Regions from separate parts of the Bradyrhizobium sp. UFLA05-153 genome, predicted to be linked through region 4. Evidence: predicted binding sites of a transcription regulator. Region 4 holds the regulator's gene; each other region holds the start of a gene.
What was found. The regulator PhoB, encoded in region 4, activates phosphate uptake and scavenging genes when phosphate is short. The targets are predictions, from matches to a motif close to TGTCATNNANCTGTCAT.

Region 1 (3,205 bases), on a different contig from region 4:
CCGAGTAATAGCCCTTCGAGCCGTCGGAGTTGACGTCGATGACGAAGGCATCGGTCTTCACGCCGGTGAGGCGGGCGCGCGCGAAGGACGCCGGACCGTAATAGCCGATATGGATGTTGCCGGCACGCTGGCCTTCGATGAGGGCAGCGTAGTCATTGGCAACACGCAGCGTGACCTTGATGCCGAGTTCCTTGGACAGATAGCTGATGAAAGGGGCGTAGCGCTCGGTAACGCCCGAGCCGTTCTCGGCCGGAATCGCGGCGAAGGTGATCTCCGGATATTTGGTTTTCCAGTCCTCGGCGGACGCGGATGCGGTGAAGGCCAGTGCGGCGGCGCCGGCAAGGACGATGCGACGAGTGATCATGATACCCTCTTGATCGGTTGGACGCGGTGAACGCAAAACTTGGGTCGCAGCTCAGGCGGCGGCAGCGGTGCCGAGCGCCGGAACGGCTTCGGGCACGGGCAGCGGCACGCCGCCCATGACTTCACTGGCTTCGAGATCGTAGAGCTCGCGCGCGACGTGCTCGGTGAGCGCCGACGGCGCGCCGTCGAACACCACGCGGCCCGCCGCCATGCCGATCAGGCGGTCGCAATAGCTGCGCGCCAGATCGAGCGAATGCAGGTTACAAATCACGGTGATGCCAAAATGCTTGTTGATGCGTAAGAGCGCATCCATCACGATCTTCGTGTTGCGCGGGTCGAGCGAGGCGATCGGCTCGTCGGCGAGGATCAGATCAGGCTGCTGCACCAGCGCGCGGGCGATCGCAACGCGCTGCTGCTGTCCGCCGGAGAGCTGGTCGGTACGCTGTGCCGCGAGCGAGGCCATGTCGAACTGCTCCAGCGCCGACATCGCCAGCGCCTTGTCCTCTTCGAGCCAGGCCTGCGTGAGCGAGCGCCAGGCTGGCATCGCGGCAAGGCGCCCCATCAGCACATTGGTGAGCACATCGAGCCGACCGACGAGATTGAATTGCTGGAAGATCATCGCGGCACGGGCGCGCCATTGCCGCAGCTCCTTGCCGCGCAGCGCGGTGACGTCGACGCCGTCGAACAGGATGCGCCCCTCTGTTGGCGTCGCCAGGCGGTTGATGGTCCGCAGCAGGGTCGACTTGCCGGCGCCGGAACGGCCGATCACGCCGACGAAGCCGCCGGGGGCGATTTCAAACGAAGCACCGTCCACCGCGGCTTTTGCGCCGAAGCGGCACGTCAGACCTTCAACCACCAGCATGCAGGGGCTCCCAACTAGCTGGGCCCAACCGCTAACGCCACCGCTTTACATTTGTGTGACAGCGGCACTGCGGTGCGGCGATGCTACGCACGTCGTCCCCTGTCATCTCCTCGTCATGACATCGTCATCAAGCCGCTCGAAGACGAACTCCCCTCCCCTGTTGACGGACGCACCATGGTCGCCAAAGCGCTTTCGGTCCAACCGACCATCGATCCCACCGCCAAGCTGCACGAGACCAAGCTCGGCGCCTATTGCGAGGTCGGCGCGCGCACGATCCTGCACGAGGTGAGGATGGGGGACTATTCCTACGTCGTGAACGATGCCCAGATCACTTACACGACGATCGGAAAATTCTGCTCGATCGCAGCGATGACGCGCATCAATCCCGGCAACCACCCGATGCACCGCGCCAGCCAGGCCCATTTCACCTATCGTGCCAGTGCCTATTTTCCGGGCGAGAGCGACGAGGACGAGTTCTTCAACTGGCGGCGCCAGCATCATGTCCATATCGGCCACGACGTCTGGATCGGCCATGGCGCGATCGTGCTGCCGGGCCGCAATATCGGCACTGGTGCCGTGGTGGCGGCAGGCGCCATCGTCACCAAGGACGTGCCCGCCTACACCATCGTCGCCGGCAATCCGGCCCGCCCGGTCCGGCGGCGGTTCTCTGACGAGATCGCCGGCCGACTGGCAAGGCTCGCCTGGTGGGACTGGGATCACGAAAGCTTGCGCGAGGCCTTGCCTGATTTCCGCAGGCTCGGGATTGAAGATTTCCTCGCAAAGTACGAAGCACGGCTCGTTGCCAACCATTCTTCCCCCAGCAAGCGAAGCATCCTCGCGTGACCGAAATTTTTCTTGAGGGCGGCCGGGCCCTGATCGGCTCGGAGATCGTCGAAACGTCACTTGTTGTTTCCGGGCAGGATATCGCGGAGATCGGACGCGGACGCGCGCGGCTCGCAATCGACGCCCGCAACCTGCTGGTCCTGCCGGGCATCGTCGACCTGCATGGCGACGCCTTCGAGCGGCAGATGATGCCGCGCCCGGGCGTCGACTTCCCGATCGACGTGGCGCTCGCCGACAGCGACCGGCAGGCCGTCAGCAACGGCATCACCACCGTCTTCCATGGCACGACCTGGTCGTGGGAGCCGGGCTTGCGCTCTGGCGACAATGCACGGCGCCTGCTCGAGGCGATCGAGCGCTTGCGGCCGCAATTTGCCGCCGACATCCGCTTCCATCTGCGGCACGAGACCTACAATCTCGACGCGGAGGACGAGATCGGCCAATGGCTCGCCGAAGGACGGATCGATCTGTTCGCCTTCAACGATCACATGGCTTCGACCATCCGCGATCTGGCGAAGCCAAACAAGCGTGGCCGCCTGGTCGACCGGACCGGACTGTCCGACGCGGCCCTTGAAGAGCTGGTCGGCCGCGTCGCCGCTCGCGCGGCGGACGTTCCGGCGTCGACTGCGCGGCTCGCCGCCGCGGCGCGCGTGGCCGAGGTGCGGATGCTCTCGCATGACGACGCGACACCGGCGATGCGCAAGGCGTATCGTGATATGGGTGTCACGATCGCCGAATTTCCGGTCAACGAGGAGACGGCGCGCGAGGCCGCGGCGGCCGGTGACGCCATCATCTATGGCGCGCCGAACGTGGTGCGCGGCGGCAGCCACACCGGCTGGACCAGGGCGTCCGACATGATCGCCAAAGGGCTCTGCTCGGTGCTGGCGTCCGACTATTATTATCCGGCGCAATTGCTCGCCGCCTTCCGGCTCGTGGCTGATGGCGTGCTTCCGCTGGCGCAGGCCTGGAAGCTGATTTCGGAAGCACCGGCAGAGGCCGCAGGCCTGTCCGATCGCGGTATGATCAAGGAGGGACGGCGCGCCGACATCCTGCTGGTCGACGACACCGTGCCGCTGCGGCCGCGAGTGGTCGCGGTGATCGCCGCAGGCAAGCTCGTCCAACTCACCGATGGCACGCGCC
Region 2 (3,205 bases), on a different contig from region 4:
TCGGGGTCTGGAAATGGCTGTTCATGGACGGCGCGCCGTTCGTGGCGGATGCTGCGCGCTCGCCGCAATGGAATCGCGGCGCCTATCTCGTGAACAGTTTTGGCCACTGCGCCGAGTGCCACAGCCCGCGCAATCTGCTTGGCGGCCTCATCACGTCGCAGCGCTTTGCCGGCGGCCCCAGTCCGGAAGGCGAGGGATGGGTGCCGAACATCACGCAAAAGGGAATCGGCGACTGGAGCGAGAAGGACATCGCCGATTTCCTCGAGACCGGCGACATGCCAGAGGGCGACAGCGCCTCCGGCGCGATGCGGCCCGTGATCAAGAATCTCGCGCAGCTCACGGCCGAGGACCGCGCCGCGATGGCCGAATATCTGAAATCGCTGCCGCCGGTCGAGGGACCCAAGCCGCCGCCGAAGCGGAAGGAGGGCGGCTAGCGGCCGCCAAATGCCTTGAAGGTGATGATGGTGAGGGTGTCCTGGATGCCCGGCAGGATCTGCACCTTCTCATTGATGAAGTGGCCTATGTCGGTGTCCTTGTCGACATAGAACTTCACCAAGAGGTCGTAGTGACCCGCCGTGGAATAGATCTCGGAGGCGATCTCGGCTTCGGCGAGCGCGTTGGCGACCGTGTAGGACTGGCCGAGCTTGCATTTGATCTGGACGAAGAAAGGAACCATCGCGGCTACTCCGAAGGCATGATTTGGCGGCTAATAGGCCAAAATCGGCCGGCTTTAGCAAGCGAACTTGCTGCCCCGGGCGCAAGCCAGCTTGCTGCCCCCGGATCTGCGGGTTAGGACAGAACATGGCCCCGATCCAACGAAAAGCCGCGCCATGACGACGCCCACAGCGCTGACCATCGCCGGCTCCGATTCGAGCGGTGGCGCCGGCATCCAGGCCGACCTGAAGACCTTCGCCGCGCTCGGCGTCTATGGCGCCTCCGCGATCACGGCGCTGACCGCGCAAAATACCAAAGGCGTGACCGGCATTCATGCGGTGCCCGCCGCATTCGTGACCGCGCAGATCGATGCGGTGTTCTCCGATCTCGATGTCCGCGCGGTCAAGATCGGCATGGTGGCGCAGGCGGCCAGCATCGATGCGATCGCCTCCAGCCTGGCGCGATGGTCGCCGCCGCATGTCGTGCTCGATCCCGTGATGGTCGCGACCTCCGGCGACCGGCTGCTGGCCGAAGAAGCCGTCGAGTCGCTCTGCAAAAGACTCATTCCGCTTGCATCGGTGATCACGCCGAACCTGCCCGAGGCCGCCGCGCTGCTCGATGAGTCGGTCGCAGTCAGCGAGGCCGCGATCGAGAGCCAGGGGCGCCGCCTGCTCGCGCTTGGCGCTCGCGCGGTGCTGATCAAGGGCGGGCACGGGCGGGGCTCAGAGAGCATCGACTATCTCGTCAGCGCGGATGGCTTGATAGCGCTCGCCGCGCCGCGGGTCTCCACCAAAAATACCCATGGCACTGGCTGCTCGCTGTCGTCTGCCGTCGCAGCAGGTCTCGCCAAGGGCGAAGACCTCGCGACCGCCGTGCGCAATGCCAAGGCCTGGATCAGCGCGGCGATTGCGGCGGCCGACCGCTTCAGCGTCGGTCACGGCCACGGGCCGATCCATCATTTCCACAAGTTCTATTGACGTCGGCCGCGATGGCGGCGGCAGCCGCGCGCGGCCCGCTGGCGTTAACCAATAAACCTATTGGTTCCCGGAGTTTTGCGGAGGCGTCTGCGACGCCATGTCGCCTGATTGTCGCATGCGGCTGATATCCGCGGGGAGGGCGAGGCAAAGTTTGATTCGTATCTGAGGGTGCCTCACAGGTTCAATCGGTCATCCCCCTGTCACGGGACATTGTTACAGGCTGATGCATGGGAAGTTACGATATGAGTGACGAGAGTCCCGAACGGCGCTTTCGGACCTTGTTCATCTCCGACGTTCATCTCGGGGCCCGCGGTTCGCAAGCCGATCTTCTGCTCGACTTCCTGCGCTACCACGATGCCGACACCATCTATCTCGTCGGCGACATCGTCGATGGCTGGGCGCTGAAATCAGGCTGGTACTGGCCGCAATCGCATAACGATCTCGTCCAGAAACTGCTGCGCAAGGCGCGCAAGGGCGCCAAGGTCATCTACATCCCCGGCAATCACGACGAGTTTCTGCGGAACTATTACGGCACGCATTTCGGCGGCATCGATGTGGTCGAAAACACCGTCCACACCGGCGCGGACGGCAAGCGTTACCTCGTGATCCACGGCGACATCTTCGACCTCGTGGTGCAGAACGCGCGCTGGCTCGCCCATCTCGGCGACAAGGCCTACGATTTCGCGATCCAGGTGAACCGGCTCGTCAACTTCTTCCGTCGCGCCTTCGGCGTGCCCTATTGGTCGCTGTCGCAATGGGCGAAGCTGAAGGTCAAGAACGCCGTCAACTATATCGGCGCGTTCGAGCAGGCGCTTGCCGCCGAAGCACGGCGCCACGAGGCCGACGGCGTGATCTGTGGCCACATCCACTATGCCGTGATCCGTGACGAGAACGGCATCCGCTACATGAATTGCGGCGACTGGGTGGAGAGCTGCACCGCCTTGGCCGAGCATGACGACGGTCAATTCGAGATCATCACCTGGGCCGACCAGTTGCGAAAGGCCGCGCCGGTCGTGCCGGTGGCCGCAAGAGCTGCGTGATGCGCATCCTGGTCGCGACCGACGCCTGGCACCCGCAAGTCAACGGTGTGGTTCGGACGCTGACCAAGCTCGCCGACGCCGCGAAGGCGCTGGACGTCGAGTTCAGCTTCCTCACCCCGCAATCGTTCCGTACCTTCGCGATGCCGAGCTATCGCGACGTGCGGCTCGCGATGCCGCGGCCAGCGAAGATCGCAAAGCTTATCGAGGAAGCGCGTCCCGACAGTATCCATATCGCGACCGAAGGGCCGATCGGCCTCATGGTCCGCCGCTATTGCCGGCAGCGCAAGCTGCCGTTCACGACGAGCTTCCACACCCGCTTTCCTGAATATGTCCGGGCCAGGGTGCCGGTTCCGGGATCGCTGATCTGGCGGGCGCTGCGCCGCTTCCACGCGCCCAGCCGCGCCGTGATGGCGGCGACCCCGGCACTGGCGCGTGAGCTCAGCGAGCGCGGCTTTGACAGTGTCGTGCTGTGGCCGCGCGGCGTCGACAACAAGCTGTTCTATCCCCGCGCCATCGATCTCTGCTTTCCCGCGC
Region 3 (3,205 bases), on a different contig from region 4:
ACACTCCTGACGAATTCCAGCCCGCCGGATGCGCCCGGCAAAGGCCGCGCAAGCAGAGTTTTCAGTGGTGAAAGAGCGATGGCGGGGTGAGCATTATAGCGAGCCGATCGCGGAGCAGCCAATCAAGAACCGGTTAGCGTGTCCGCTGGTTCACATCGTCAGGCCCAGTCTTGTCCCGGGCATGACGACTCCGCGCTCCATTTACGAATGCTGTGCCACCACAGCGGGCCGCACTTGCGGCCGCGGGAGGATGTTGACCGACCAGAGGTCGCGATTGTCGACGTCCTTCAGCGTCACGGTCATGACCTCCGTGCCGCCGTCAATGTCGACGCAGCCGAAGAACTGGAGCCCGAAGCAAGGCGCAAGGTTCTCGCCCTGCTCGGCGCTACAACCGCGCTGGTACATCGCGACGGGTCCAAAGGTGTTGTCGAGCTCGCCCGGCCCCCAGGTGCCGGCATGGAGGGGACCTGAGACGAATTCCCAGAACGGCTCGAAATCGGAGAACACCGCGCGGTTGGGATCGTAGTAATGCGCGGCGGTGTAGTGCATGTCAGCGGTGAGCCAGACGGTGTTGCGCACGCCGGCGCGCCTGATGAAGGAGAGCAGGTCCGCGATCTCGTGCTCGCGCCGATCGGGCGGACCATCGCCGAGCGCGACGGCATCGAGGCTGATCAGGCCGATCGGCAGGTCGGCCGCGATCACCTTCCAGGTCGCGCGCGAAGCGGCGAGCTCCCGCTTCAGCCAGGCATGCTGATCACGGCCGAGGATCCAGCCGTCGTGCTCCTCGCCCTTGTTCCAGGTGCCGTCGCGATAGCTGCGCATGTCGATCATGAAGACGTCGAGCAGCGGTCCGTAGGCAATTCTCCGATAAATGCGGCCTTGCTGCTGCCGGATCTCGCGAATCGGCATGAAGTCGAAAAACGCACGCCTCGCGCGCGCGACCAGGCGTGAGGTGCCGTCGGCATCAAAACCGGTCTCATCGACGCTGCCATAGGGCGACCAGTCGTTGGTGACCTCGTGGTCGTCCCATTGCGCGAACATCGGCACCTCCGCATGGAAGGCGCGGAAATTCTCGTCGAGGTGATTGTATTTGTAATTGCCGCGGAACTGCGCCAGCGTGTGCGCGACTTCCGATTTCTCTTCGGTGACGAGGTTGCGCCAGATCTCGCCGTTCGGCAGCTTCAACTCGGCAGGAATGGTGCAGTCGGCATAGATGTGGTCGCCGGAATGGATGAAGAAATCCGGACGGTTGTCGAGCATCGTGCGATAGCTGCGCATGCCGCCGCGCGACGTATCGATGCCCCATCCCTGCCCGGCGGTGTCGCCGGACCACACGAACGAGATCGACTGGCCTGCGGCTGGCGCAGTGCGGAAATGTCCGGTACGCGTCTCGCCGACAATGCCGGTCGCGATGTCGTCGAAGCGCACGCGGTAGAAGATGTCCTGTCCGGGCGGCAGGTCACGCAGCAGCACCTTTGAGGTGAAGTCGGCGTCTGGCAGCGCGTCAGTGGTTGCCGTGCACAGGATCGTCTTGAAGCTTTCGGCTGTGGCACATTCGACCCGCATCCGCGCAGGCCGGTCGGCGCGCGCCCAGATGACGGCAGAGCCTTCGGACACGTCGCCCGACTGAATGCCGCCTGCGATCAGCGGACGATCGGCGGCGCGGCTGAGATATGGTTTGGCGCGAGAGCCGAGACCAGCGAGCGCGAGGGAGGATGTGGAGCGGACCAGAAACTGCCGCCGGGTCCATGCGCGCGAGGCGCGGAGCGTTGCCATTCAGGAAACCTTCGTCGAATCGCGACGAAAGGTGCCTGTGCTCCTTGACTCCAGGCCGACGGTTTTTTGACTCCGCGCCTACCGTTTTGCGACGGGCGGATGACGCCTAATTATTTGAGCATGATCTCCGCGCAAACGCGTTCCGCGTTTGTCGCGAGGGAAAACCGCTTCACACTTTGCGCTAGCGCGGCCCTTCGGGTCCGGATCATGCTCTAATGTTTCCAGTTGCAGATGCCGCCCGACCTGCACGGCCAGGTCTGGATGCGCGTGTCCATCGCCTGCGCGTCCAGCGGATTCGCGTGCCGATGCGCAAGCCTGGTGCGGGCAGCGCCACGCGGTTGCGCCCTCTTCGCGTGAGCAACCCGCGGCTCCGGCGCCTTCACGTGCTCGGTCACGACCGCCTTCGGCGTGACGTCAGGCACGGCGCGCGCCGCATCACTTCGTGCTTCCACCTGGACCGGCGCGAATTGCGTCGCAGGGCCGAGCCGCTTCGGCGACAGCACCGCCTTGGAGAGATCGAGGCCGAGATATTCGTCAGGCTTGTAGTCGTCAGCCATCGCCGCGCTGCTGCATGCGAGCATGAGCGCGGTGGCGAGGCCGAACGATACGCTTTTCAGGACCAAGAGACGCCTCCTGAAATTCAATTAAGGGCAATTTTACCCTTATTTAGGAGGCGCGAGGCGGATTTCCAGCGGCAGATTGTCATCAGGGTTACCAGCTACCGAAGCCGATCCCCGATTCACAAGCCTTTCGCAGGCTCAGGAACCGCCTGCCAGCGTTTTGACGAGCCGATGAAGGTACTCTTGTCCCTTGTAGAACGACGCCACGGGAACACGCTCGTCCTTGCCGTGGATGCGGTTCTCCCCGATGTCGATCGCCATGCCGGAATGGCCGTAGGTCGGGATGCCCGCATTGCGCAGGTAGCTGCCGTCGGTGGCGCCGGAACTCATGACCGGGAGCACGATGGCGCCGGGGAAGAATTCGCCCGAGAGCTTTTCGATCGCGCCCATGATCTCCTCGTGCAGCTCGCTGGGCGCGCTGATGACCGCCGTATCGATCTGCGTCAGCTTGATGTCGGGATCCGCCAGCACCTGCTCCAGCGTCGCCTTGACCTCCTCGACCGGCTCGCCCGGCATGATGCGGCAATTGACCTTGGCACTCGCCGACTGCGGCAGCGCGTTGATGGCATGCCCGCCCTGCAGCATGGTCGCAACGCAGGTGGTGCGGAGCTGAGCGTTGTAGACGGGGTTCGCAGCGAGCCGCACGAAAGACAGCGCCGCCGGATCGGGCTTGTCGGACATCACGGCGCGCATGTCGGCTGCGGTCTGGTCGTTCTCGAACTGCGCGCTCTTCTCGAAATAGCCGCGCGTGGTGGCGTTCAGCTTGGGCGGGAAGTTGAACTTGGACAGGCGCACGAGGCCTTCGGCGA
Region 4 (3,205 bases):
ATCCGCCTCTATGAGAAGATCTCCAAGTCCGAGATGGACGACCGGGTCGAGAAGGCGCTGCGCGGCGGCGCGCTGTGGAACGAGGTCAAGGACAAGCTCAACGCCTCCGGCCTGTCGCTCTCCGGCGGCCAGCAGCAGCGTCTCTGTATCGCCCGCACCGTTGCGGTGCGTCCTGAGGTGATCCTGTTCGACGAGCCCTGCTCGGCGCTCGATCCGATCTCGACCGCCAAGGTCGAGGAGCTTATCCAGGAGCTCGCAGAGAACTACACGATCGCGATCGTCACCCACAACATGCAGCAGGCGGCGCGCGTCTCCGACAAGACCGCCTTCATGTATCTTGGCGAGTTGATCGAGTTCGACGAGACCAGCAAGATCTTCACGTCGCCCAGCGACCGGCGCACCCAGGACTACATCACCGGCCGCTTCGGCTGAGGAGACAGGAAATGGCTTCTGAACATACCGCAAAGGCCTTCGACACCGACCTCCAGGAGCTCACGCGACTCGTTGCGGAGATGGGCGGCCTTGCCGAGCGCATGATCGTCGATTCCGTCGATGCGCTGATCCGCCGTGACGTCGCGCTCGGCCAGCGCGTGGTGGCGACCGACGCCGAGATCGACGCGCTCCAGAAGAAGATCGAGGAGCGCGCCGTGCTCACGATCGCACGCCGGCAGCCGATGGCGGTCGACCTGCGCGAGATCGTCGGCGCCATGCGCGTTGCGACCGATCTGGAGCGGATCGGCGACCTCGCCAAGAACATGGGCAAGCGCGTCGCCGCGCTGGAGACTGATTTCCATCCGCTGAAGCTGTTCCGCGGCCTGGAACACATGACCGACCTCGTGCAGCAGCAGGTCAAGTCGGTGCTGGACGCCTATGCCGCGCATGACCTGCCGGCTGCGATGATGGTGTGGAAGGGCGACGAGGAGGTCGACGCGATCTGCACCTCGCTGTTCCGCGAGCTCCTCACCTACATGATGGAGGATCCGCGCAACATCTCGTTCTGCATCCATTTGATGTTCTGCGCCAAGAACATCGAGCGGATCGGCGACCATGCGACCAACATCGCCGAGACCGTCTTCTACATGATCGAAGGTCAGGCCATCGCGGACAAGCGGCCGAAGGGCGATATGACGACCTTCGCCACGACCGTGCCGAACACTTAAGGAGCGACGACGCTATGGGCGCACGCATTCTGGTTGTTGAGGACGAGGAAGCGCTGACCGAGTTGTTGCGCTACAACCTCGAAGGCGACGGCTACGATGTCGAGACGGTGATGCGCGGCGACGACGCCGACACCCGCCTCAAGGAGCACATTCCCGACCTGATCGTGCTCGACTGGATGCTGCCGGGACTGTCCGGCATCGAGCTGTGCCGCAGGCTTCGCGCCAGGCCCGAGACCAAGCAGCTGCCGATCATCATGCTCACCGCGCGCGGTGAGGAGAGCGAGCGGGTGCGCGGGCTTGCGACCGGCGCCGACGACTACATCGTCAAGCCGTTCTCGGTGCCCGAATTGCTCGCGCGCGTGAAAGGCCTGCTCCGGCGTGCAAGCCCCGAGCGGCTCGCGACCATACTCGCCTTTGGCGACATCGAGCTCGACCGCGAGAAGCGCCGCGTGGCGCGCTCCGGTCGGCCGATCGACCTCGGCCCGACCGAATATCGCCTCCTGGAGTTCTTCCTGGAGCATCCCGGCCGGGTGTTCTCGCGCGAGCAGCTGCTCGACAGCGTCTGGGGCCGCGACATCTATATCGACGAGCGCACCGTCGACGTCCACATCGGCCGCCTGCGCAAGCTGCTCAATCTCGGTCGCGAGCAGGACCCGATCCGCACCGTCCGTGGCGCCGGCTACGCGCTGGATGATCGTTTCGCGAAGGCGGAGCAGACGTAAAAAAGCGCGCCGGATGGCGTGCTGACGTTTCTCGATCAAGCGTCCCGGCCTTGCACCGGGACGTTGTCGTTTGTGGCTGAACTCAGCGCGTGCCGGGCTTGGCCGGTGCGCGGCGGCGGTCGGCGGCCGGCTGGTAGGCGACGCGCGAGTGCTGTGCGCAGTAGGGCAGGCCCGAGAGCGACTTGCCGCCGCAGAAGAAGAAATCCGGGCTCGAGGGATCGCCGACCGGCCAGTGGCAGGTCGCCTCGTTGAGCTCGAGCAGCGACAGGCGCTGGCTCATCGGAACGACATTGTCATAGGTGATCGGATCGGGCTCGACCTCGACCTCGAAGGCCTGGGCGAGGGCGGTGTTGCCGCGCGAGATCGGGCGGCTCACCCGCATCATGTGCTGCGCCGGGCGCGCCTTGCGCGGCCGGGGAGCCGCCGAGGACGGGCTCTTGGCGCGGCCGGACAGGCCCAGCCGGTGCACCTTGCCGATTACGGCGTTGCGGGTCACATTCCCGAGTTCGGCAGCGATCTGGCTGGCCGAAAGCCCGGCTTCCCAGAGCTTTTTCAATTGCTCGACGCGATCGTCGGACCAGGTCAAAACCGTCATTGCACCCTTCCCCTCGCCGCGCGCCTGCCAATCCCTTGGGGCCGCGTGGCGATGTCTAAGCCTCGAAAAACCCGTGCCGCCAGAATCCCTTAAGGCTCGCCGGGCGCGAAAACGCACCTGAACGCTACGCCGGTACATGAGGACTAAGAGGATCAGAACTGCTGCACGAGATGTCGTATCTGACAGGGGAAACGCTACAATATGGCGTGACTCCCGCGCAAGAGTCTGCGGCTCCGCGTCCACATGTTCCGTCGCTAAAAGAACTCAAAAATGCCACCGCAAGACTACGGCCGCACGCCTTGCAGGGCCTTCTGGCGGCATTGACAGCGGTTTTTCCAAGCATAAAATGGTGACACGTGCCGCCCTTAAAAGGCGGCACGTTTCGTTTTCCGGGCAGGTCAACGATGCGCTGCGCAAGGCAGTCTCGTGAGCCAGCCTCAACATTCAAGTGACCGTCATGACCAAAAGCGCCGCGACGCATTTGCTTCCCGTTTTCGCCAGGGCCGAGCTCGGCTTCGAGCGCGGCGAAGGCTGCTGGCTGGTCGCGACCAATGGCGAGCGCTATCTCGATTTCACCTCGGGTGTCGCCGTGAATGCGCTGGGCCATGCACATCCCGCTTTGGTCAAGGCCTTGCAGGAGCAGGCCACGAAGCTCTGGCACATGTCGAACCTGTTCCAGAGCCCGGACGGCGAGAAGCTGGCAGTCAGGCTCTGCAACGAGAGCTTTG

Region 1: the regulator PhoB is predicted to act here: its motif matches at 1,326-1,342, upstream of phnC (phosphonate ABC transporter ATP-binding protein).
Region 2: the regulator PhoB is predicted to act here: its motif matches at 1,819-1,835, upstream of Q2941_RS10075 (UDP-2,3-diacylglucosamine diphosphatase).
Region 3: the regulator PhoB is predicted to act here: its motif matches at 1,865-1,881, upstream of Q2941_RS16095 (alkaline phosphatase D family protein).

The regions. Positions count from the first base shown of each region.
Region 1 is NZ_JBBIAM010000134.1:2,197-5,401, reverse strand. Features, by position in the region: gene phnD (phosphonate ABC transporter substrate-binding protein) at 1-364, opposite strand, end outside; gene phnC (phosphonate ABC transporter ATP-binding protein) at 416-1,225, opposite strand; gene Q2941_RS43270 (transferase hexapeptide repeat family protein) at 1,400-2,068, shown strand; gene Q2941_RS43265 (alpha-D-ribose 1-methylphosphonate 5-triphosphate diphosphatase) at 2,065-3,205, shown strand, end outside.
Region 2 is NZ_JBBIAM010000012.1:79,318-82,522, forward strand. Features, by position in the region: gene Q2941_RS10060 (c-type cytochrome) at 1-434, shown strand, start outside; gene Q2941_RS10065 (Lrp/AsnC ligand binding domain-containing protein) at 431-676, opposite strand; gene thiD (bifunctional hydroxymethylpyrimidine kinase/phosphomethylpyrimidine kinase) at 831-1,631, shown strand; gene Q2941_RS10075 (UDP-2,3-diacylglucosamine diphosphatase) at 1,859-2,671, shown strand; gene Q2941_RS10080 (glycosyltransferase family 4 protein) at 2,671-3,205, shown strand, end outside.
Region 3 is NZ_JBBIAM010000023.1:28,941-32,145, forward strand. Features, by position in the region: gene Q2941_RS16095 (alkaline phosphatase D family protein) at 202-1,776, opposite strand; gene Q2941_RS16100 (hypothetical protein) at 1,989-2,399, opposite strand; gene Q2941_RS16105 (M20/M25/M40 family metallo-hydrolase) at 2,535-3,205, opposite strand, start outside.
Region 4 is NZ_JBBIAM010000072.1:26,251-29,455, reverse strand. Features, by position in the region: gene pstB (phosphate ABC transporter ATP-binding protein PstB) at 1-432, shown strand, start outside; gene phoU (phosphate signaling complex protein PhoU) at 444-1,160, shown strand; gene phoB (phosphate regulon transcriptional regulator PhoB) at 1,175-1,882, shown strand; gene Q2941_RS32645 (GcrA family cell cycle regulator) at 1,965-2,477, opposite strand; gene Q2941_RS32640 (aspartate aminotransferase family protein) at 2,935-3,205, shown strand, end outside.